Regions from separate parts of the Bradyrhizobium genosp. L genome, predicted to be linked through region 2. Evidence: predicted binding sites of a transcription regulator. Region 2 holds the regulator's gene; each other region holds the start of a gene.
What was found. The regulator HrcA, encoded in region 2, represses chaperone genes, less so after heat shock. The targets are predictions, from matches to a motif close to GTTAGCACTCNCNNNNNGNGAGTGCTAAC.

Region 1 (7,834 bases), 1.2 Mb from region 2:
CCTGGGTGCGCCAGGGCGGGCTCAATTTGCCGTTCACGCAGCGGGTCACCGGGTTCAAGACCCTGGTGCTGGACGTGCTCAGCACGCAATTCCGCAACAAGGCGAGAAAGCTCGGCCTGCGTTTCAATCCGACCTTTGCCGGCGCCTATGATTTCACCAAAGAGCCGGATTTCGGGCCGTTGATGCGCGGCTTCCTGAAGGACCTGCCGGAGGACGGGCTCGTGATGTGCCATCCCGGCTTCGTCGACGAGGTGCTGAAGAACCTCGACATCCTGACCACGCAGCGCGAGAAGGAATATGCCTATCTCGCAAGCGACGACTTTCCGGCGCAGCTCGCGCTGAATAATGTTACACTGGGGCTGAATTCGCCAAGGTAATCCGGTCGTTTTGTCGCATACAGAAATTTAATTCGCACCCCCACTCCTTGCGCCACAAAGCCCGTCCTACATCTCGGGCGCGCCGGTTCGCAATCGACGCGATGGAGAACGCCATGACACCGCAAGAACGCCAATTGATCGACGACCTGTTCGACCGGCTCGCCAAGCTGGAGAATGCCCCACGTGACAATGAGGCCATGTCCGCGATCATGGCCGGCCTGCGCACCGCGCCGAACGCGGTCTATGCGCTGGTGCAGACGGCGCTGGTGCAGGACGAGGCGCTGAAGCGCGCCCACGACCGTATCCAGGAGCTGGAGGCCGCGGTCAGCCAGCAGCAGCCGGCGCAGCAGCAATCCGGCGGCTTCCTCGATTCGATGCGTGGTGCGATTTTCGGCCAGGATCAGTCGCACGGGTCGGTGCCGCCGGTGCGTGCCCCCGACATGGGCCGCGATCAGGGCAGCCGCCCGGTCTGGAACTCGGGCCAGGCGATGCAGCATGCCAGCGGCTATGATCAATCCGGTGGCTACGGCCAGTCCGGCGGTTATGGCCAGTCTGGCGGTTATGGTCAGTCCTACGGCCAGGGCGGACAAGGCTACGGCCAGCAATACGGCGCTCCGCAGGGCGGCGCGTTCGGCGGCGGTAGCGGCGGCTCGTTCCTCGGCACTGCGGCTGCGGCCGCGGCCGGCGTGGTCGGCGGTTCGATGCTGATGAGCAGCATCCGCGGCCTGATGGGCGGCGGCACGCACCAGTCGGTTGCCGACGGCGGCGGCCTGTTCGGTGGCGGCTCGCGTCCTTGGGGCGGCGACCAGTCGTCGAGCAATCTGGCGCGTGACGCCGGGATCAACGACGTCAACTCCTCCGGCCGCGACAATGATTCCGGCTCGCGCACCAGCGCGTTCGACCAGGCGCAGGCCGACCAGGACCAAGACGATGATCAGGACGCCGACGACGATGATGGTTTCGACGGCGGCGGCGACAACAGCGACTACGCGTAAACGCGATCGCTTAAACGATAACGGCCGCTCTCATCGAGCGGCCGTTTTGATTCAAGCGTTGTGATCGATCACATCACCACGACCTTGGCGCCGACATTGACGCGGCCGTAGAGGTCGATGACATCCTCGTTGCGCATCCGGATGCAGCCGGAGGAGACATTGGTGCCGATCGTCCAGGGCTCGTTGGAGCCGTGAATGCGGTACAGCGTGGATCCCAGATACATCGCGCGCGCGCCGAGCGGATTTTCCGGGCCGCCTTCCATGTGCCGCGGCAAATCGGGACGGCGTGCCAGCATTTCCGCCGGCGGCGTCCAGTCCGGCCATTCGCGCTTGGCCGAGACCGTCTTGACACCAGACCAGGTGAAGCCGGGCTTGCCGACGCCGATGCCGTAGCGCAGCGCCTTGCCGTCGTGCTGCACCAGATAGAGGAATTTGTTCGGGGTATCGACGACGATGGTGCCGGCGCCTTCCTTGCCGGAATAGTCGACCATCTGCTTTTCGTATTTCGGATCGAACGGCTGCTGCCGCGGATCGATACCGGCTTCCTGCTGCTGCTGGATCATCTGCTGCTGCGGATCCATCGGCGGCAGCGACTGACGGCCGTAATAGGCTGGCTGCTGCTGATACACCGGCTGCTGCGGCGCGTAGCCCTGCGACGATGGCGCGTCGCCGAACAGGAATTCGATGAAGCCGCCGCCCATGCTGGAGCGCTGCGGCTGCGCATAGGCAGTGCGCACCGGCGGCGGCGCCGGCGGGGCGGCGTAGATCACGGTGGGCTCGGGGAGCTGCGCCGCATCGATCGCGAATGCGGGAAGCGGAGCAGCAACAAGGAAGGTGGCGCCGGCAAGCAGCGCAAGCGTGGTTCTGTTTTGCATCGACGTACTCTGTACTGTTTCGTCGTGACGTGTTGCGTGCGGCGGCAAGACCTTGCGCCGTTGCACGTGGTCAATAAGCAATGAAAACCGCATCGGTTTGGTAAACGGAATCGCGGTTGGGATTCACCACGCCGGCAATCGGCGGCGGTTTTGGCCGACAGCGTTTATTTTGCGTGAACGCGCGCCCGACATGGTTAACCGGCCGTTCGACGCTGCTTCACGTGATGCGCGCAAACTGTTCCCGCGTGAACCTGACGTTAAATCCGCTCTGTCTAGAACGGACATCAGTTATGGGGCGGGAATTGAAATCATGTCAGTGAAGCGCAAGCGTTTTCGTGTCGAGCAGGCCATCATGGGCGACGTGGCCACGCCGGAGCCTGAGGCGACCGGCGGCGTCGACATCGGCCCGATGCATCGCGAGATCATGGCCGAACTGCGCTCGATCCGCGCGCAGATGGCCGCGCCGCCCGCGCAGCGCGCCATCGAGACCACGGAAGCGATGGTGGCGCGCGAGGTTGCCGAAATGCATGCGATGCTCGAGACCTACCGCGCCCAGGTCGAACAATGCGAGAAGCTCAAGGTCGAACTCGACCTGATCCACGACGCGATCAGCCGCACCAAGCGCGAGATCGCCGTGCTGCACGGCAAGAGCTTCAACGGCGAGGAGATGGCCAAGGTCAATGGCGAGCTCGGCGCCGTGGTCGGCGGCACCGAGCAGGCCACCCAGCAGATCCTCGAGGCGGTCGAGGCGATCGACCAGGCCGCCAGCGCGCTGTCGAAGAATGTGACGCCGGACCAGCAGAAGCTGCTCAGCGAGGAGATCCAGGAGCGCGTGATCGCGATCTTCGAGGCCTGCAACTTCCAGGACCTCACCGGCCAGCGTATCAACAAGGTGATGCAGACGATGAAGTTCATCGAGCAGCACATCAGCGAGATGATGGAAATCTGGGGCGGCGTCGACGCCATCAAGTCGCACGCCCCGCCGATCGTCGACACCCGCGAGGGCGACGCCCGCCTGCTCAACGGCCCCAAGCTCGACGGCGACGTCGGCCACGCCTCGCAGGACGACATCGACGCGATGTTCAATTGAACGATCGGCATTGGGAGAATACAAAGCGCCGGCCTCAAGGGCCGGCGTTTTTGTTTGTGGCCGCCCTCTTTCCTTCTCCCCTTGTGGGAGAAGGTGGCGCGAAGCGCCGGATGAGGGGTATCTCTCCGCTTGCCCAGACTGAGAGAGTTGAACTCGGGGAGAGATACCCCTCACCCGGATTGCATCTGCGATGCAATCCGGCCTCTCCCACAAGGGGCCTGTTGCGTAATCTGGCGATTGTGATTCCTTAGGGCAAAGGCCGAGGGGAATGACGATGGCGGTGAAGCAGACGGGACAGCCGAGCTTTGTGGAAGCGCTGCTGCCGAAGGGGGCTGGCGCCAATGCGGCGCTGGAGCGGTTGTCGAGCTTGGTCAAATGGTATCGGTTCGAGAAGCTGCTGGCCCATTTGCGGGATGAGGCAAGCCCCGGTCGCCCGGGCTATCCTGTGCTGGTGCTGTTCCGCGCGCTGCTGTTGCAGTCGCTCTATGGTCTTTCGGATCGCGACCTCGAGGAGGCGCTGGGAGATCGGCTATCGTTCAAGCGCTTCGTCGGTCTGAGCCTTGAGGATGCGGTGCCTGATCACACGGTGCTCAGCCGCTTCCGGAACCAGTTGGTCGAACAGGAGCTTTTGGAGAAGCTGTTCAGTGAACTGGACCGTCAGCTCGAGAATGCCGGTGTTATCCTGAAGCGCGGCACAATGCTGGATGCGACCTTGATCCAGGCGGTATCTGCACCGCCGAAGGATGATCGGCCGTCAAACGATCCCGACGCCCGGTTCGTCAAGCGGCAAGGCAAGAGCGGCTGGACCTTCGGCTACAAGGCACATGTTGGCGTCGACGAAGGATCCGGCCTGATCCGCGCGGTTTTGACCACACCCGCCAATATCAACGACACGACACCGGCAGACGACTTGATCCGCGGAGATGAAGCCGCAGTGTGGGCCGACGCGGCCTACGACACCCATGCCAGACGGGCTCGGCTGAAAGCGGAAGGCAAGAAGCCTCGGATCGCGCGCCGCCCCAACAAGCATCATCCGGAGCTACCGGCCAGGCTCAAACGCTATAACCGCCTCATCGCACGGCGAAGGGCGCAGGTGGAGACCACCTTCGCCACTCTCAAATGCCGCATGCGGCTGACCTGTATCCGTTACGTTGGCCTGATCAAGGCAAGCGCACAGGTCAAACTCGCCGCCATCGCCTTCAATATGCGGCGGTGGGCGACAATCGCAGCCTGAGCCGCCCTCCGAGCACATCAATCAACACCGTTCCGGCTGCCACGCCTGCCTCTCCCGCCGCGCTTCAAAACGTCAATAACGCAACAGGCCCACAAGGGGAGAGGCGGACCTTTGATGCGGCGAGATCGAGAAACGAACTACGCCCGCGGCGCGCAGCGGACGTAGACCATGTTGCCGTAGCGGGTGGCGGCGTCCTTGTCGACGAAGCGGGTGATCAGGACGCGGCCGTCGAACGAGACGATCTCGCGGTCCTGCTCGCCGGGGGTCGGGCCGGGCGGGCCGATATAGTTCTTGCCGCTCGGCGAACCCTTCAGCCGCAATTCCTGCGGGGTGGCCTGGTCGGCCAGATGCATGATGACGCCGCCGGACTGGCCGGCGCCGATCACGTAGGGCTGCTTGCACTGATCGCGCGCGGCCTTCTCGGTGCGGGCGCGGTCGGCGGGGTTCTGGAACGAGGCGAGGCCCCAGCGGCCGACGATCTCGTCGGGTCGGATGGTCGCCGGCATCTCCGGCCCCCCTCCGGCATCGGCCTGCGGCGGCGGCTCGGGATTGTTCGACGAGAACGACGGCAAGCTGAAGCTGCTGCACGCCCCGAGGGATAGCGCCAGCGCCGGGACAGCCGCGAGCCGTGCGACCAATCGCGCGTTGAGTGACCTGTTCATTTGCATCCCCCGACTTCTGTCCTGGCCACACCCGTCCCGCAGCCAAGCGTAAAACTTAAGGCGGAGCAACGACGTCTGGCAAAATTACGTCATCGCTACGATTTGGTTTCCGGTCCACCATCCTATATTGGCCTCACCAAGGCCTTAACCCACTTTGCTTGACAGGATCGGCGCCAGGCCATATTTCCCGCGCGCGGTTGGCACTCTCGCACTACGATTGCTAAGCGCGTCCGGCGTCCTGTCGGGCGCTGACGGGACGTATCCAACGCCGGTCTCGATGAACCGGACCTGAAACCAGCCTTCCAAGAGGGAACGTCATGGCTAAATCCACCTTCCGCCCGCTGCATGACCGCGTCGTGGTCAAGCGTATCGATGCCGAAGCGAAGACCAAGGGCGGCATCATCATTCCGGACTCGGCCAAGGAAAAGCCCTCGCAGGGTGAAATCGTCGCCGTCGGCCCGGGTGGCCGCGACGAGCAGGGCAAGCTGATCCCGATCGACCTCAAGGTCGGCGACCGCGTGCTGTTCGGCAAATGGTCGGGCACCGAGGTCAAGCTCGACGGCGAGGAGCTCCTGATCATGAAGGAGTCCGACATCATGGGCGTGCTGGCCTGACGTAGTTCATTCGCGCTGCCGCAACCCCCACGCCGTCATGCCCGGGCTTGACCCGGGCATCCATCACACTTCGGAAGAAGATGGATCGCCGGGTCAAGCCCGGCGATGACGAGCGAGAGAAACGGCGCATCCCAATCATCCAGGAGTACACACAATGGCTGCCAAGGACGTGAAATTCGCCGGAGACGCCCGCGAGCGCATGCTGCGCGGCGTCGACGTGCTCGCCAATGCCGTCAAGGTGACGCTGGGCCCCAAGGGCCGCAACGTCGTCATCGAGAAGAGTTTTGGCGCCCCGCGCATCACCAAGGACGGCGTCACCGTCGCCAAGGAGATCGAGCTCGAGGACAAGTTCGAGAACATGGGCGCGCAGATGCTGCGCGAGGTCGCATCCAAGACCAACGACACCGCCGGTGACGGCACCACCACCGCGACCGTGCTGGCCCAGGCCATCGTCCGCGAGGGCGGCAAGTCGGTCGCCGCCGGCATGAACCCGATGGACCTCAAGCGCGGCATCGACATCGCGGTCGCAGCCGTCATCAAGGACATCGAGAAGCGCGCCAAGCCGGTCGCCTCCTCGTCGGAAGTCGCCCAGGTCGGCACCATCTCGGCCAACGGCGATACCGCGATCGGCAAGATGATCGCGCAGGCGATGCAGAAGGTCGGCAATGAGGGCGTGATCACGGTCGAGGAGAACAAGTCGCTCGAGACCGAGGTCGACATCGTCGAAGGCATGAAGTTCGACCGCGGCTATCTCTCGCCCTACTTCATCACCAACGCCGAGAAGATGACCGCCGAGCTGGAAGATGCCTACATCCTCCTGCACGAGAAGAAGCTGTCCGGCCTGCAGGCCATGCTGCCGGTGCTGGAAGCCGTGGTGCAGTCCGGCCGTCCGCTCCTGATCCTCGCCGAGGACGTCGAGGGCGAGGCGCTGGCGACGCTGGTGGTCAACCGCCTGCGCGGCGGCCTCAAGGTCGCAGCCGTCAAGGCGCCGGGCTTCGGCGATCGCCGCAAGGCGATGCTCGAGGACATCGCGATCCTGACCGGCGGCCAGCTGATCTCCGACGAGCTCGGCATGAAGCTCGAGAGCGTTACGGTCAACATGCTCGGACGCGCGGGCAAGGTGGTGATCGACAAGGAGAACACCACCATCGTCAAGGGCGCCGGCAAGAAGAAGGACATCGACGCCCGGGTCGGCCAGATCAAGGCGCAGATCGAGGAGACCACCTCGGACTACGACCGTGAGAAGCTGCAGGAGCGGCTTGCCAAGCTCGCCGGCGGCGTTGCCGTGATCAGGGTCGGCGGCGCGACCGAGGTCGAGGTCAAGGAGAAGAAGGACCGTGTTGAGGACGCGCTGAACGCGACCCGCGCCGCGGTGCAGGAAGGCATCGTGCCGGGCGGCGGCGTCGCGCTGTTGCGCGCCAAGAAGGCGGTCGGCCGTCTCACCAACGACAATGCCGACGTCCAGGCCGGCATCAACATCGTGCTCAAGGCGCTGGAAGCTCCGATCCGCCAGATTTCGGAGAATGCCGGCGTCGAGGGCTCGATCGTGGTCGGCAAGATCCTCGAGAACAAGTCGGAGACCTTCGGCTTCGACGCCCAGACCGAGGACTATGTCGACATGGTCGACAAGGGCATCATCGACCCCGCCAAGGTGGTGCGCACCGCGCTGCAGGACGCCTCCTCCGTGGCCGGCCTGCTCGTGACCACCGAAGCCATGGTCGCCGAGGCGCCGAAGGAAGCAGCCCCCGCGATGCCGGGCGGCGGCGGCATGGGTGGAATGGGCGGCATGGGCGGCTTCTGAGCCCTCACGCACATCCCGATCGCAATCGAAGGCCGCCTCCGGGCGGCCTTCTTTTTTCGCCACGGGGCCCCGGCCTTGCCCGCGCCTTTGGCGGAAATCTGCGATCCGCGATAAGCTCTCGGCGTTGCGACCGAGTGGGGAGCCGATGATTGAGCTGTTGCAGGTTCGACCGGATGACCTCGGTGA
Region 2 (7,834 bases):
GGTCGAACTGGCCGAGCATCTTGTTGTCGGCCGCCATCTCGCGCTCGCCCTGGAAGACCCGGATGGTGACGGCGCCCTGATTGTCTTCGGCGGTCGAGAACACCTGGCTCTTCTTGGTCGGGATCGTGGTGTTGCGGTCGATGATGCGGGTGAACACGCCGCCCAGCGTCTCGATGCCCAGCGACAGCGGGGTGACGTCGAGCAGCAGCACGTCCTTGACGTCGCCCTGCAGCACACCGGCCTGGATCGCGGCACCGATCGCGACGACCTCATCCGGGTTGACGCCCTTGTGCGGCTCCTTGCCGAAGAACTGCTTCACGACTTCCTGGATCTTCGGCATGCGGGTCATGCCGCCGACCAGCACCACTTCGCCGATCTCGCCGGCGGTGAGGCCGGCATCCTTCAGCGCCTTGCGGCAGGGCTCGATGGTCTTCTCGACGAGATCGGCCACCAGCGCCTCGAACTTGGCGCGAGTCAGCTTCATCGTCAGATGCTTCGGACCGGTCTGGTCGGCCGTGATGAACGGCAAATTGATCTCGGTCTGCGTGGTCGAGGACAGCTCGATCTTGGCCTTCTCCGCAGCTTCCTTGAGACGCTGCAAAGCGAGCTTGTCGTTGCGCAGGTTGATGCCCTGCTCCTTCTGGAACTCGTCGGCGAGATAGCCGACCAGGCGCATGTCGAAATCCTCGCCGCCGAGGAAGGTGTCGCCGTTGGTCGACTTCACCTCGAACACGCCGTCACCGATTTCCAGGATCGAGACGTCGAAGGTGCCGCCGCCGAGATCGTACACCGCGATCGTGCCGGTCTTCGACTTGTCGAGACCGTAGGCGAGCGCGGCAGCGGTCGGCTCGTTGATGATGCGCAGCACTTCGAGGCCGGCGATCTTGCCGGCGTCCTTGGTGGCCTGACGCTGGGCGTCGTTGAAATAAGCGGGAACCGTGATGACGGCCTGATCGACCTTCTGGCCGAGATGCGCCTCAGCGGTCTCCTTCATCTTCTGCAGGATGAAGGCCGAGACCTGCGAGGGCGAATAGGTCTTGCCGTCGGCTTCGACCCAGGCGTCGCCGTTCGATGCCTTGACGATCTTGTAGGGGACGAGCTTCTTGTCCTTCTCGACCATCGGGTCGTCGTAGCGGCGGCCGATCAGGCGCTTCACTGCGAAGAACGTACGCTCGGGATTGGTCACCGCCTGGCGCTTCGCCGGCTGGCCGACGAGGCGCTCGCCATCGTCAGTGAAAGCAACGATCGACGGTGTCGTTCGCATGCCTTCTGCGTTCTCGATCACCTTGGCGTTTTTGCCATCCATGACGGCGACGCACGAATTCGTCGTGCCGAGGTCGATCCCAATGACCTTACCCATGATGTTCATATCCTTGTTGCTGCGGCAGGTTGGTTGGGCCCTGACGGCGCTCCGTACCGAACCCCCAGACGATCACATACTCGCGATATTGCGGTGGTGAGCCTGATATAGGAGAGAGGGTCCCGCCCGCAAGGACTGGACGCAACGTTGAGGCCTGAAAAGACTGACGTTTGAAAGATTGTGTCAGCTCCGCCTCCGCGCTGTTTCAGGCTCTCAACAAGTTAACAAATCGGCAATGATGGCGGCGGCCGATCGATCGAGATCCGACGATCGGTTGTTGAGTGAACGCTCACAAAGCTCCCGCACAAGCCGGAGATGCCATCGCGCGCAGACGCGCTATTTGGCCGCTGCCGGCCGCGACCATCACGTGACCCCATTCCCCGAAACAGCGGGAAATACCGCAGCGGACCGTGCCTGACCGGCGAAAAGCCGGGGGAATCCGGGCGGTGCGGCAGGAACGATGCCGGGGTCAGCCCTGTTGCAAGGCCATCAAAACCGCTAAAAGCGGGCCGACTGACGAGGCTCGCCCCGCCTTCGTCAGACCCCTTGAGCGGGCCTCCAAGCAAATCCGGTAGATCCCTCCATGTCGCCATCTCGAGTTCTCGCTGCGGTTGCCTTGCTGTTTGCCACCACCTGCTCCGCCTTCGCGGCCGACGTGGTGTTTCCGCCGGGCGCGCATGTCGGGATGAAGCCGCTGGTCGGGCTCGTCCGCGCCAAGTCGTTCATCGGCTTCGAGACCGAGGACCAGGGCGTCAAAGTGCTGGTCGCCGACCTGCCCCAGCCGGCCTATGGCGAGGTCGTCAGCGCCTTCAAGGCCAATCCCGCCGGCGCCGGCAACATCAAGCCGGAGAGCCTCGAGACCCCGGCCGGCCTTGCCTATTACACCGTGGAGAGCGCGCGCGACGGCGCGACCAATGTGCGGCGCTATTCCATGATCCTGCCCGGCCCGAGCTTCTCGGGCTATGTCGCGGTGCAGGTGCCGGAGAACGCCGCCAAGATCTATACCGACGATGCGGTGCGGCAGATGTTTGCCACCGCCGAGATCCGCAACGAGGTGCCGGTCGACGAGCAGCTCGGCATGATGCCGTTCAAGATCACCGAGCTCAGCGACTTCAAGAACGTCCGCATGCTGGCGCCCGGCGCGGCGCTGATGCTCGCCGACGGCGACGAGAAGACCGGCTTCGAAACCAAGCCGTTCATCCTGCTCGGCGTGATCGGCTCGGCACCGGCGTCGCCGGACGATCGCGGCCGCTTCGCCCAGCAGATCGCCACCACGATCCCCGGCGTGCGCGACGGTCGGATCACCATGTCCGAACCGATCCGGATCGACGGCCAGGCCGGCTACGAGACGCGGATCGATGCGACCAGCGGCAAGGACAACACGCCCGTCACCATCGTGCAGTGGCTGCGGTTCGGCTCGCAATCCTCGATGCGGATCATCGGCAGCTCGCCGCGCACCGATTGGGAGAAGGCGTTCCCACGCTTCCGCGCGGTGCGCGACGGCATCCAGCCGCGCGGCTGACCGCGTTTTCCGCAAAGCCGACCGAAAAATCGGACTTCCGCAGCCCGACGAACGGAACTAGCCTCCTCGCGCGATTTCACGCAAAGAGCGAGGAGGGGCGCGATGTTGGATCGGCGACGGATTGTTGCAGGGCTCGGTGTAGCGGCACTGGCGACCCTGGTTCCACACCAGCTGTGGGCCGCGATCAAGCCCGACGACGCCTCCGCGCTGCTGGTGATCGACGTTCAGAACTGTTTCCTGCCCGGCGGCAGCCTCGCGGTGAAGGAAGGCGATCAGGTGGTGCCGATCATCAACCGGATCGCCAAGAGCTTCGGCAATGTGGTGATGACGCAGGACTGGCACACGCCCGACCACGTCTCCTTCGCCTCGGCCCATTCCGGCAAGAAGCCGTTCGAGACCATCGACCTGCCTTATGGCAAGCAGGTGCTGTGGCCCGACCACTGCGTGCAGGGCACCGACGGCGCCTCGCTGTCGAAGGATCTCACGATCCCGCAGGCCGAGCTGATCATCCGCAAGGGTTTTCACAAGGACGTCGACAGCTACTCGGCTTTCACCGAGGCCGACGGCAAGACCACAACGGGCCTTGCCGCCTACCTGAAGGCGCGCAAGGTCGAGCGCGTATTCGTCGCCGGCCTGGCCACGGATTTCTGCGTCGCCTGGACCGCGCTCGACGCCCGCAAGGCCGGCTTCGAGACCTATGTGGTGGAAGATGCCTGCCGCGGCATCGACACCCAGGGTTCGCTCGCCAAAGCCTGGGCCGACATGGCCAAGGCCGGCGTCAAGCGAATCCAGTCGTCGGATATCGCGTAAGGCGAGCCGCCGAGGCCTCAGGCCGTGAAGTCGGTGGCCGGGGCAGCCTTGGCGCCGCCCTTGGAGACGCCGACCAGGGCCGGGCGCAGGATGCGCTCGCCGATCATGTAGCCGGCCTGCATGACCTGAACCACGGTGCCCGACGGCACCGACGTATCAGGCACTTCGAACATCGCCTGCTGGAAGTTCGGATCGAATTTTTCGCCGATCGGATCGAATTTCTTGACGCCGTTCTTTTCCAGCGCGTTGAGCAGCGAGCGTTCGGTCAGTTCGACGCCCTCGATCAGCGCCTTCAGGCCGGGATCCGCGGCTTCCTTAGTTTCCGCCGGCACCGCATCGAGCGCGCGCTGCAGATTGTCGGCGATATCGAGCACGTCGCGGGCAAAGCCGGTGATGCCGTAGGTCTTGGCATCGGCGACCTCGCGGCGGGTGCGCTGCCGCAGGTTCTCCATCTCGGCCAGCGTGCGCAGCGTCCTGTCGCGCGCCTCGGCGAGTTCCTTGGTCAGGGCCTCGGCCGATCCCACTTCGGGATCGTCGGGCATGATGTAGGGCTTCGAGACCACCGGCTCGCCGCTCTGCGCCGAATTCTCGGAATTGTCGTTGGCCCGGTTCGGATCGGTCATGGCGTGCCTTCTCGAAAACTCGCGTCTGTTCAAATCTTGGGGATTGGCTGCCCGGGATATCGTGCTTTGGGCGGCGAAAATCAAGCGTCAGTTGACGTTCCGAGGGCCACAGGCCGCCACCTCGCCCGAACAAAGCGCTTCAAATGGAAGCAAATGACGGTCCTCAGCCGCCCAGCAATTTGCTGACGATGCGCGCGGCGTAATCGACCGTCGGGATCACCCGCGCATAATTCAGCCGGGTCGGGCCGATCACGCCGAGCACCCCGACGATCCGCCCCTGCGCATCGCTGTAGGGCGCGATGATGGTCGAGGAACCCGACAGCGAGAACAGCTTGTTCTCCGAGCCGATGAAGATCCGCACCCCCTCGCCGCCTTCGGCGCGGCCGAGCAGATCGATCACGCCGCGCTTGGTCTCGAGATCGTCGAACAGCGACTTGATGCGCTCGAGATCCTCCAGCGCATGCAGATCCTCCAGCAGATTGGCGTGTCCGCGCACGATCAGCTGGCGATCCTCGCTCTCGCCGCCCGACCAGCTCGCGATGCCGGCCGCGATGACCTTTTGCGTGAGCTGATCGAGCTCGGCGCGGTTCAGCCCCAACGCCGCTTCGAGCTCGAGGCGCGCCTCGGCCAGCGTGCGGCCGCGGATCCGCGCATTGAGGAAGTTGGTCGCTTCGGTCAATGCCGACGACGGCACACCCGGCGGCAGCGCCAGCACCCGGTTTTCGACCTGGCCGTCTTCGCCGACCAGCACCACCAGTGCCCGTTCCGGCTCCAGCCGCACGAATTCGAGGTGCTTCAGCCGTGGGTTCGATTTCGGCGTCATCACGACCGCGGCCGCCCGGGTGAGGCCCGACAGCCGCGTCAGCGCCTCGCCGAGCGCAGCCTCGACGGTCTGCGCACGGCCGACGGCGGCAAGCTGGGTCTGGATCGATTGCCGTTCGGCTTCGGTGAGATCGCCGACCTGCATCAGCGCATCGACGAAGAAGCGCAGCCCGAGTTCGGTCGGCAGCCGGCCTGCCGAGGTGTGCGGCGCGTAGATCAGCCCGAGTTGCTCGAGATCCGACATCACATTGCGCACCGAGGCCGGCGACAACGGCAGCGCGATCAGGCGCGAGATGTTGCGCGAGCCGACCGGCTCGCCGGTGGCCAGGTAGCTTTCCACGATTTGACGAAAAATGTCGCGCGAACGCTCGTTGAGCTGGGCCAGCCCGGCATATGGCGTGATCAGGCTAATCGGATCGTGCTGGACCAAACTTCGCTCCCTCGACCGCCCATCTCGTCTGGGCATGATCCTTCGGAAAACCGCGTCACACTTTTCCGGATCATGCCCTAATCTGTCGATCCGCCAGCCCGGTGACAAGCTCGCTTTCGACCCTCCGATACCGGGTCAAAACCCCTTGCCGCGGCCCGTTCCCGCTCCTACAAGCGCGGCCAGCCATTTCTCTCGGATTTTCGGAGGTTTCCATGCGGCCAAGCCGCCGTGCGCCCGATCAACTGCGCCCCATCACGCTGGAGCGCGGCGTGGTCAAATATGCCGAGGGTTCCTGCATGGTGAAATTCGGCGACACCCATGTGCTCGTCACCGCCACGCTGGAAGAACGGCTGCCGCCGTGGCTGAAGGGCCAGGGCCGCGGCTGGGTCACCGCCGAATACGGCATGCTGCCGCGCGCCACCCTGGAACGCACCCGCCGCGAGGCCTCGGCCGGCAAGCAGGGCGGCCGCACGGTCGAGATCCAGCGCCTGATCGGCCGCTCGCTGCGTGCCGCAGTCGATCTCGAAGCGCTCGGCGAGCGCCAGATCACCGTCGATTGCGACGTGATCCAGGCCGATGGCGGCACCCGCACCGCCTCGATCACCGGTGCCTGGGTGGCGCTGGCCGACTGCATCAGTTGGATGAAGACCCGCAACATGCTGAAGGCCAACGTGTTGCGCGACAACGTGGCGGCGATCTCCTGCGGCATCTATCAGGGCACGCCGGTGCTCGACCTGGATTATGCCGAGGATTCCGAGGCCGACACCGACGCCAATTTCGTCATGACCGGCGACGGCCGCATCATCGAGGTGCAGGGCACCGCCGAGAAGACGCCGTTCTCGGAAAGCGAATTTTTGGCGTTGATGGCGCTGGCGCGCAAAGGTGTCGCGCGCCTCGTCGACTTGCAAAAGATCGCGGTCGCGTAGACACATTGGTCATGCACCGCCGAATCACCGGAAGGCTCGTGATCGCCACCCACAATCCCGGCAAGCTCGCCGAGATGCGGGAACTGCTGGCGCCGCACGGGGTGGAAGCGGTATCGGCCGGTGAGCTCGGCCTCGCCGAGCCCGAAGAGACCGGCGGCAGCTTTCGCGCCAATGCGGCGATCAAGGCGATCGCGGCAGCGAAGGCCACCGGACTGCCGGCCTTTGCCGATGATTCCGGCCTCGTGGTCGATGCGCTCGACGGTGCGCCCGGCATCTATTCGGCGCGCTGGGCCGGCGAAGCCAAGGATTTCATGGCGGCGATGACGCGGATCGAGCGCCTGTTGCAGGAGCGCGGCGCCACCACCCCCGACAAGCGCAAAGCGCACTTCGTCTCGGCATTGTGCGTGGCCTGGTTCGACGATCACCTCGAAGAGGTCGAAGCCCGGGTCGATGGAACTTTGGTCTGGCCGCCGCGCGGCACTGCCGGCTTCGGCTATGATCCGGCCTTCCTGCCGGACGGCCATACGCGGACCTTCGGCGAGATGACCAGCGTCGAGAAGCACGGCCTGCCGCCGCACGGGCTCGGCCTGTCGCACCGCGCCCGCGCCTTCGTGAAGCTTGCGGAGATCTGCCTTGAGCAACGCTGAGCGAGGAGCCTTCGGCGTCTATGTGCACTGGCCGTTCTGCCTGTCGAAATGCCCGTATTGCGATTTCAACAGCCATGTCCGGCATGCGCCGATCGATGAGCCGCGCTTCGTGCGCGCCTTCGCGCGCGAGATCGAGACCACCGCGGCGCGGGTGCCGGGGCGTGAAGTGTCCTCGATCTTCCTCGGCGGCGGCACGCCGTCGCTGATGCAGCCTGCGACCGTCGGCGCGGTGCTCGATGCGATCGGCAGGCACTGGTCGGTGGCGCGCGACGTCGAGGTCACGCTCGAGGCCAATCCGACCAGCGTCGAGGCCACGCGTTTTCGCGGCTACCGCACGGCCGGCGTCAACCGCGTCTCGCTCGGCGTGCAGGCGCTCGATGATGCCTCGCTGAAGGCGCTCGGGCGGCTGCACACCGCACGCGAGGCGCTGGATGCGGTCGCGATCGCGCGGGGCGCGTTCGATCGCTATTCCTTCGACCTGATCTACGCCCGCCCGGACCAGACGCCGCAGATGTGGTCCGATGAACTGAAACTGGCGATCTCGGAAGCGGCCGAGCATCTATCGCTCTACCAGCTCACCATCGAGGAAGGCACACCGTTCTTCGGCCTGCACGCCGCCGGCAAGCTCAAGACGCCGGATGAGGCGACGGCGCGGGCACTCTATGACGTGACGCAGGAGGTCTGCGCGCGCGAG
Region 3 (7,834 bases), 2.7 Mb from region 2:
GGCGGACTGTCGGGCGGCTACTACGTCAAGCCGACCGTGTTCGAGGGCAACAACAAGATGCGCGTGTTCCAGGAGGAGATCTTCGGGCCGGTGGTGTCCGTGACCACCTTCAAGACCGACGAGGAGGCGCTCTCGATCGCCAACGACACCCTCTACGGCCTCGGTGCCGGCGTCTGGAGCCGCGACGCCAATCGTTGCTACCGCTTCGGTCGCGCCATCCAGGCCGGCCGGGTCTGGACCAACTGCTACCATGCCTATCCGGCGCACGCGGCGTTCGGCGGCTACAAGCAATCCGGCGTCGGCCGCGAGAACCACAAGATGATGCTCGACCATTACCAGCAGACCAAGAACATGCTGGTGAGCTACAGCGCGAAGAAGCTCGGCTTCTTCTGAAAGCTATCGGCTGCAAACGACAGGCTCCGGCGGAGTTCCGCCGGAGCCTCCCTCAAGGAGGCCGCCATGGCAGACAAGGTGACCGCGACGCCGGCTGCACTCGCGCTGATTGCCGAGATCGTGGCCGATCATGGGCCGGTGCTGTTCCACCAATCCGGCGGCTGCTGCGACGGTTCGTCGCCGATGTGCTATCCGCAGGGCGACTTCATCATCGGCGACTACGACGTCAAGCTCGGCGAGATCGGCGGCGCGCCGTTCTATATCAGCGGCTCGCAATATGACGTGTGGAAGCACACCGACCTGATCATCGACGTCATACCCGGCCGCGGCGGCATGTTCTCGCTCGACAATGGCCGTGAACGCAGGTTCCTGACCCGGTCCGAGATGTGCGCGCTGCCGCCGCGCGAGGCGGAATAGGGCGGTCCGGGCGCTGGTGCCATCTCCGCGCCGTCGCCCGCCGTCTGGAACTGAAGGCCGTTGTCGCTATACTGCGCCGATCCACGACGAGTCGAAGCTCGACAGCGGATCTGGTGCAAAGCGACATGTCTCCAACGCCTCCCCTCGAAACTCCGCCGTCGATCACGACAGAGGCGTTCGTCGATGCCGCTGCGGCGGTCGGCCGCCTCGAAGAAATCTACGAGCGCAATACCGGCTTCCTGCGCAATCGGTTCGAGGCCTATGTCAACGGCGTTCCGTTCACGACGCGGGTGCGCGCGCATTATCCGTTCGTGCGCATCACGACCTCGTCGCATGCGCGGCTGGATTCGCGTCTTGCCTACGGGTTCGTCGCCGGCCCCGGCATCCATGCGACCAGCATCACGCGGCCCGACATCTTCCGGACCTATCTCACCGAGCAGATCGGCCTCCTGATCAAGAACCATGGCGTCGCGGTCGAGATCGGCGAATCGAACGAACCGATCCCAATTCATTTCGCCTATCGGCGCGACATCAACATCGAAGCGGCGCTGACCATCGCCGACAGCTCGGCCTTCACGCGATCGCTGCGCGACGTTTTCGATACGCCGGACCTTGCCGCGATGGACGACGCGATCGCGGACGGGACCTTCGCGCTTGCGCCCGGCACGCCGGAGCCGCTCGCGCTGTTCCGCGCCGCGCGGATCGATTACTCGCTGCGCCGGCTCTATCACTACACCGGCACCGATCCGGAGCACTTCCAGAATTTCGTGATCTTCACCAACTATCAGTTCTATGTCGACGCCTTCGCGCAACTCGCCCAGCAGCGCCTCGCAGCGGGCGAGCCCGATATCGAAGCGTTCGTCGCGCCCGGCAATCTGATCACGCGCAATGCGCGGCTCGGCGGCGGCACCAGCGGGACCGTATCCAATCGCGTGCCGCAGATGCCGGCCTTCCATCTCGTCGAGCCCGGCTATCGCGGCATCACCCTGATCAACATCGGCATCGGTCCGTCGAACGCGCGCAACATCACCGATCACGTCGCGGTGCTGCGGCCGCATGCCTGGCTGATGATCGGGCACTGCGCAGGCCTGCGCAACACGCAGCGGCTCGGCGACTACGTGCTCGCCCACGGCTATGTCCGCGAGGATCACGTGCTCGATCACGAGCTGCCGCTCTGGGTCCCGATCCCCGCGCTGGCCGAGATGCAGGTCGCGCTCGAAGAGGCAGTCGACGAGGTCACGGGATTGTCGGGCTTCGAGCTCAAGCGCCTGATGCGCACGGGCACGGTGGCCAGTGTCGACAACCGCAATTGGGAGATCAGCGGGCCGCAGGTGATCCGGCGGATGTCGCAGTCGCGCGCGATCGCGCTCGACATGGAATCGGCGACGATCGCCGCCAACGGCTATCGCTTCCGCGTGCCCTACGGCACGCTGCTCTGCGTCTCCGACAAGCCGCTGCACGGCGAGATCAAGCTCGCCGGCATGGCGAGCGAGTTCTACCGCCAGCGCGTCGGCCAGCATCTTCAGATCGGGTTGAAGGCGCTGGAGCGGCTCAAGCAGCAGGAATCCGAGCGTCTGCATTCGCGCAAGCTCAGGAGCTTTGCCGAGGTCGCGTTCCAGTAGTTCGTCTCCGCGTCGTTCCGGGGCTCGCGCAGCGCGAGCCCGGAATCCATTCATCCAATGTGTCCGGCGGCGATCTGCGGATACAAATCGATCCACTGCGGATTCTTCTCTTCGATCAATTTGATCTTCCAATCGCGCCGCCACTTCTTAAGCTCTTTCTCGCGCGCGATCGCAGTGAGGGCGTCGTCGTAAATCTCGAACCAGACGAGCTTGTCGACGGCATATCGCTTGGTAAAGCCGGCGACCGCCTTGGTCTTGTGTTGGTACACACGACGCACGATGTCGTTCGTCACGCCGAGATAGAGCGTGCCGTTCTTGTCGCTCGCGAGGAGGTAGACGTAATAGGCCATGAGCACGCGGAGCAATGGATTCCGGGCTCACGCTTCGCGTGCCCCGGAATGACGAAACCCCGGCATCGCTGCCGGGGTTTTGCATTCCTTGTAATCGCCTTGAGAGGCCGGACTTAGAAGTCCATGCCGCCCATGCCGCCGCCCGGAGGCATCGCGGGGCCGCCGGCGTTCTTCTTCGGCAGCTCGGCGACCATCGCTTCCGTGGTGATCAGAAGCGCGGCAACCGAGGCTGCGTTCTGGATCGCGGTGCGCACGACCTTGGTCGGGTCGATGATGCCCTTCTTGACGAGGTCCGCGTAGTCGCCGGTCTGGGAGTCGAAGCCGTAAGCGTAGGCCTTGTTCTCCAGGATCTTGCCGACGATCACCGAGCCGTCTTCACCGGCGTTGATCGCGATCTGGCGAGCCGGAGACGACAGCGCCTTGCGCACGATCTCGACGCCGGTCTTCTGGTCGTCGTTCTTGGTGCGCAGGCCCTTGAGCGCCTCGGAGGCACGAAGCAGGGCGACGCCGCCGCCCGGGACGATGCCTTCCTCGACCGCCGCGCGGGTCGCATGCATCGCGTCATCAACGCGATCCTTGCGCTCCTTCACCTCGACCTCGGTCGCGCCGCCGACGCGGATCACCGCGACGCCGCCCGCGAGCTTGGCGAGACGCTCCTGCAGCTTCTCACGGTCGTAGTCCGAGGTGGTCTCCTCGATCTGCGCCTTGATCTGGGCGACGCGAGCGTCGATGTCGGCCTTCTTGCCGGCGCCGTTGACGATCGTGGTGTTCTCCTTGTCGATCATCACCTTCTTGGCGCGACCGAGCATCTGCAGCGTGACGTTCTCGAGCTTGATGCCGAGGTCTTCCGAGATGGCCTGGCCGCCGGTCAGGATCGCGATGTCCTGCAGCATGGCCTTGCGGCGATCGCCGAAGCCCGGAGCCTTGACGGCCGCGACCTTCAGGCCGCCACGCAGGCGGTTGACGACGAGGGTGGCGAGCGCTTCGCCTTCGACGTCCTCGGCGACGATGACCAGCGGCTTGCCGGTCTGCACCACGGCCTCGAGCAGCGGCAGCAGCTCGTTCAGCGAGGAGAGCTTCTTCTCGTTGATCAGGATGTAGGCGTCGTCCATTTCAACGCGCATCTTGTCGGCGTTGGTGACGAAGTAGGGCGAGATGTAGCCGCGATCGAACTGCATGCCCTCGACGACGTCGAGCTCGGTCTCGAGCGACTTGGCTTCCTCGACCGTGATCACGCCCTCGTTGCCGACCTTCTTCATGGCATCGGCGAGGAACTTGCCGATTTCGGCATCGCCGTTGGCCGAGATGGTGCCGACCTGGGCGATCTCGTCGTTCGAGGTGACCTTCTTGGAGTTCTTCACGAGATCGGCGACGACGGCTTCCACCGCCAGGTCGATACCGCGCTTGAGGTCCATCGGGTTCATGCCGGCGGCAACCGACTTGGCGCCTTCACGCACGATCGCCTGGGCGAGCACGGTCGCGGTGGTGGTGCCGTCGCCGGCCGCGTCAGCCGACTTGGAGGCCACTTCGCGCACCATCTGGGCGCCCATGTTCTCGAACTTGTCCTCGAGCTCGATCTCCTTGGCGACGGTGACGCCGTCCTTGGTGATGCGGGGAGCGCCGAACGACTTCTCGAGCACGACGTTGCGGCCCTTCGGACCGAGGGTGACCTTCACCGCGTTGGCGAGGATATCGACGCCGCGCAGCATCTTGTCGCGCGCATCGACCGAGAATTTGACTTCTTTAGCTGCCATCTGAAATTTTCCTTGGATGATTTACCTTGGGAGGGAGGAGGCGCTCAGGCCGCCTTCTTCTTGGAAGCGGGGACGTCGAGGACGCCCATGATGTCGCTTTCCTTCATGATCAGCAGGTCTTCACCGTCGATCTTGACCTCGGTGCCGGACCACTTGCCGAACAGGACGCGGTCGCCGACCTTGAGGTCGATCGGGATCAGCTTGCCAGCTTCGTCGCGGCCGCCCGGACCGACGGCGGTGACTTCGCCCTGCGAGGGCTTTTCCTTGGCGCTGTCCGGAATGATGATGCCGCCAGCAGTCTTCTCTTCGGCGTCGATGCGCTTGACCACGACGCGGTCGTGAAGCGGACGGAATTTCATGCAGTCCTCCTAAGCATATGCAGATATTGTTGGATTTTGGAGTGTTAGCAGTCCAGCTGGGCGAGTGCCAGCTGGCTGGGCTGGAGATAGGCCAAGCCGTTGCGGCGGGCAAGGGCCTGTAGCAGAAAATTTGGCACTCAAGAATGCCCTCTGCCACGATCGTGAGAGGATCGTCGCGGCATCCTTAATGCCGCCCGCCCGGGTGCCGGGCAGCTATTAGCAGATGCGGTAAGCTGCTGCCAACGCACGAAATTTCAACAATCCATTAAACATTTAGGCTTGAGATGGGTTAGTCGCGTGCGTCACATTTCTCTCATGTGAGCGCATCCATTGCCGGTGGTCCGGCTGGGGTCGGCCGCCATGTGAGTGCGCTCCGTCACAGGAGGTTGGCATGGTCTCGCGGGTTGGTGGGGTTGTTTCGGACGATTTCCGGAAGCAGTTGCTGGGCTATGGGCTGACGACGGCGCAGATCCTTTACCGGATGCCGGATCATCCCTCGTTCCTGCAAACCTATGTCTGGCAGAACTACGATCTGTTCCCGAAATTTCCGGCGCTGCAGGATTTCCTGGCCTTCTGGCAGCAGAAGCTCGACGGCCCGTTGTTCGCGGTGACGGTGGCGCATTCCAAGCTGATCAAGCCGACCGAGCTGCGCGCGGTCGACGGCGTCTTCCGCCTGCACTGAGCGGATGGGAGCGGTGACGTTGCGTAGGGTGGGCAAAGGCGCGTCAGCGCTGTGCCCACCTTCACCGCCACTGCTCGCGATGGTGGGCACGCTGCGCTTTGCCCACCCTACGCAGCGTGGATTGTGCTAGCCTTTCCCGACCAAAAAAACGGGAGGTAATCATGGCAAAGCAAAAGGTCACAGCAAGACCCGCAGCCAAGACCGCGGTGAAGAAGAAATGGACCGGGCTCGGCACATCGGCCAAATCAGCCGCGCGCAAGACCATCAAGTCCAAGGGCCGCGTCTCGGCGGTCAAGAAGAGCGCGCCCAAGGCCGCAGTGAAGGCGCGGCCGAAGCAGCGCGTCGCGATCAGCCATCACCGCGAAGAGGATTTCAAGGCCGACGGCCTGCGCACCTACGCAAAGTACCGCGACCTCGGCATATCGGCCGCCAGCCACGGCCTGGCGCAGGCGCATGTGATCCGGTTGCAGGGCCCGTGCAATCCGGACGAGGTCTCCAAGCTGCACTTCCACGACGTCGAATTCCAGATGGTCTACGTGCTCAAGGGCTGGGTGAAGACCTACATGGAAGGCGAGGGCGAGACGCTGATGCGCGAGGGCAGCGCCTGGACCCAGCCGCCGAAGATCCAGCACATGATCCTGGATTACTCCGACGACGTCGAACTGCTGGAGGTGATCCTGCCGGCCGAGTTCAAGACGGTGGAGTTGAAGGCTTAGCTACCCGTGGTTCAAACGCGGCACGCTCTAGACTAACGGCGCGCGCTGGACGTACTCAGGGCGGGCACGGAGCCGATGACGGCGGCGGAGATTGCGGCGGCCGTGCTGGCGGCCCATGGCGCGCATGACGCCACCTTGAATACGTGCAGGCATCGCGCTGGGGATACAGCACAGCCTCAAAAACCATGAGGGGAAGGGCGTGGAACAGGTTCGCTGGGCTACCCGGCACGGTGGATGATTAAGATTGAGGAGCGTCTGGGGGCTTAGGTGCTTTCGGCAGTTTCGGGGTTTTCGAACGGTCGCCGTCTGCTCCCTTGCCATTCATCGTGCTTGCCAGCCAAATTGCCGAAGTGGGGCCACCTATAGCTACAATTGCAATTATCCCAGCGGCCCACGCATTGCCAAAAATGGCAGCCAGGGTAGCCAGAGAAAGACCCCATACAGCGACACCGCCAGCGATCAATTGACCGCGATCCATTCTCCGCTCGGAGCCTTCGGTCCGCTGCCGCTCCAGGTTCTGGCGATGAGTGCGTTGTTGTTCGGTCCAACTGATAATCTTTTGACCGAGGCCAGGGAATTCCTGCTCATATTCAGCAAGGATATCCGGAGGCATGATCGGCAAAGAACCGCGGGCGACGAAGAAACGAGCGCTTACCTGAATGGCCTTCGTTACTTGGGGGTCGCTTACATCTACGCCCGCAGTTTCAAGGGCACCTTCTAGGGCGGGAGGCAGAACTTCGGGAAGCTGCCCCTGCTCACGTTCTTTCGGGCTTGCGGTCTCTTTCGATGGCTCTGGAGTGATCGGTGTGCGGGACTGACCTGCTTCGTCCATGTGTTGGAGACCCATATACTGTCCGCATCATGTCGGCAGACCTCAATACGGTGTACATATCGGTCGCCGCATTACTCCAGTCAGAGATCATGGCCTCTGCATCGGAATCGTAGAAGTGCTGAACCTCCTGCGGGAACGGATTCAGCGCTGACCCGGCGCCTTGTAGATAGTCGCGGACATAGCCTTTCAGCTCAACAAAGTAGCTGCGGCCGCCATGGTTACAAATAAGGTCAACCGCCTTTTGCTGCTCTGTTGCATTGTTTAGTACGTGCGACCACAGGTCGGTTGCCTGGTCTCGGACGACTAGATTGCAGCAAATGCTGTGATCGGCAGGGTTTTCATCCCACACGCACTTCCAGCCCTCGTTGGCTGGATGGGAAAGAAAACCTGATAGGTATTTTTTTCCTGACATCTCAGCTACTTACGGGTGGGAATGCAGACTCAACATAGCAATTGGAATATAGCGTACACTCACTTTGGCTCAATACCCTTGCTGATAATTTAATTTCGTGACCTGGATCATTGTCCCAGATGGCGCTGCCAGTAGCCAATGAAATCGACGCTCCTGCCTCATTTGAGTTGCCAAGGCCGCGCAATACGGTTCACTTGACCTCCGTTCGAAACCCGGCGGTTGTCCTCACGTCATGAGGACTCCAGCGCGTACCAGAGGAGATAGGCACCCGTGGTATGGTCGTGGATGCCGATCTCG

Region 1: IC762_RS06460 (co-chaperone GroES) is a predicted target of HrcA. The motif match lies at 5,430-5,458, and genes of this name have one in related genera.
Region 3: IC762_RS23145 (co-chaperone GroES) is a predicted target of HrcA. The motif match lies at 4,939-4,967, and genes of this name have one in related genera.

What each region holds. Positions count from the first base shown of each region.
Region 1 covers NZ_CP061378.1:1,382,255-1,390,088, reverse strand. The annotation lists gene IC762_RS06490 (ChbG/HpnK family deacetylase) at 1-377, shown strand, start outside; gene IC762_RS06485 (DUF2076 domain-containing protein) at 491-1,372, shown strand; gene IC762_RS06480 (L,D-transpeptidase) at 1,441-2,247, opposite strand; gene IC762_RS06475 (protein phosphatase CheZ) at 2,558-3,337, shown strand; gene IC762_RS06470 (IS5 family transposase) at 3,612-4,571, shown strand; gene IC762_RS06465 (hypothetical protein) at 4,709-5,233, opposite strand; gene IC762_RS06460 (co-chaperone GroES) at 5,551-5,847, shown strand; gene groL (chaperonin GroEL) at 6,002-7,648, shown strand; gene IC762_RS06450 (GNAT family N-acetyltransferase) at 7,794-7,834, shown strand, end outside.
Region 2 covers NZ_CP061378.1:166,647-174,480, forward strand. The annotation lists gene dnaK (molecular chaperone DnaK) at 1-1,360, opposite strand, end outside; gene IC762_RS00770 (hypothetical protein) at 1,944-2,882, shown strand; gene pncA (bifunctional nicotinamidase/pyrazinamidase) at 2,985-3,692, shown strand; gene grpE (nucleotide exchange factor GrpE) at 3,710-4,315, opposite strand; gene hrcA (heat-inducible transcriptional repressor HrcA) at 4,479-5,567, opposite strand; gene rph (ribonuclease PH) at 5,780-6,493, shown strand; gene rdgB (RdgB/HAM1 family non-canonical purine NTP pyrophosphatase) at 6,505-7,140, shown strand; gene hemW (radical SAM family heme chaperone HemW) at 7,127-7,834, shown strand, end outside.
Region 3 covers NZ_CP061378.1:4,852,148-4,859,981, reverse strand. The annotation lists gene adh (aldehyde dehydrogenase) at 1-393, shown strand, start outside; gene IC762_RS23165 (DUF779 domain-containing protein) at 460-810, shown strand; gene IC762_RS23160 (AMP nucleosidase) at 936-2,432, shown strand; gene IC762_RS23155 (GIY-YIG nuclease family protein) at 2,483-2,782, opposite strand; gene groL (chaperonin GroEL) at 2,896-4,536, opposite strand; gene IC762_RS23145 (co-chaperone GroES) at 4,581-4,895, opposite strand; gene IC762_RS23140 (usg protein) at 5,287-5,577, shown strand; gene IC762_RS23135 (cupin domain-containing protein) at 5,739-6,293, shown strand; gene IC762_RS23130 (DUF2335 domain-containing protein) at 6,532-7,125, opposite strand.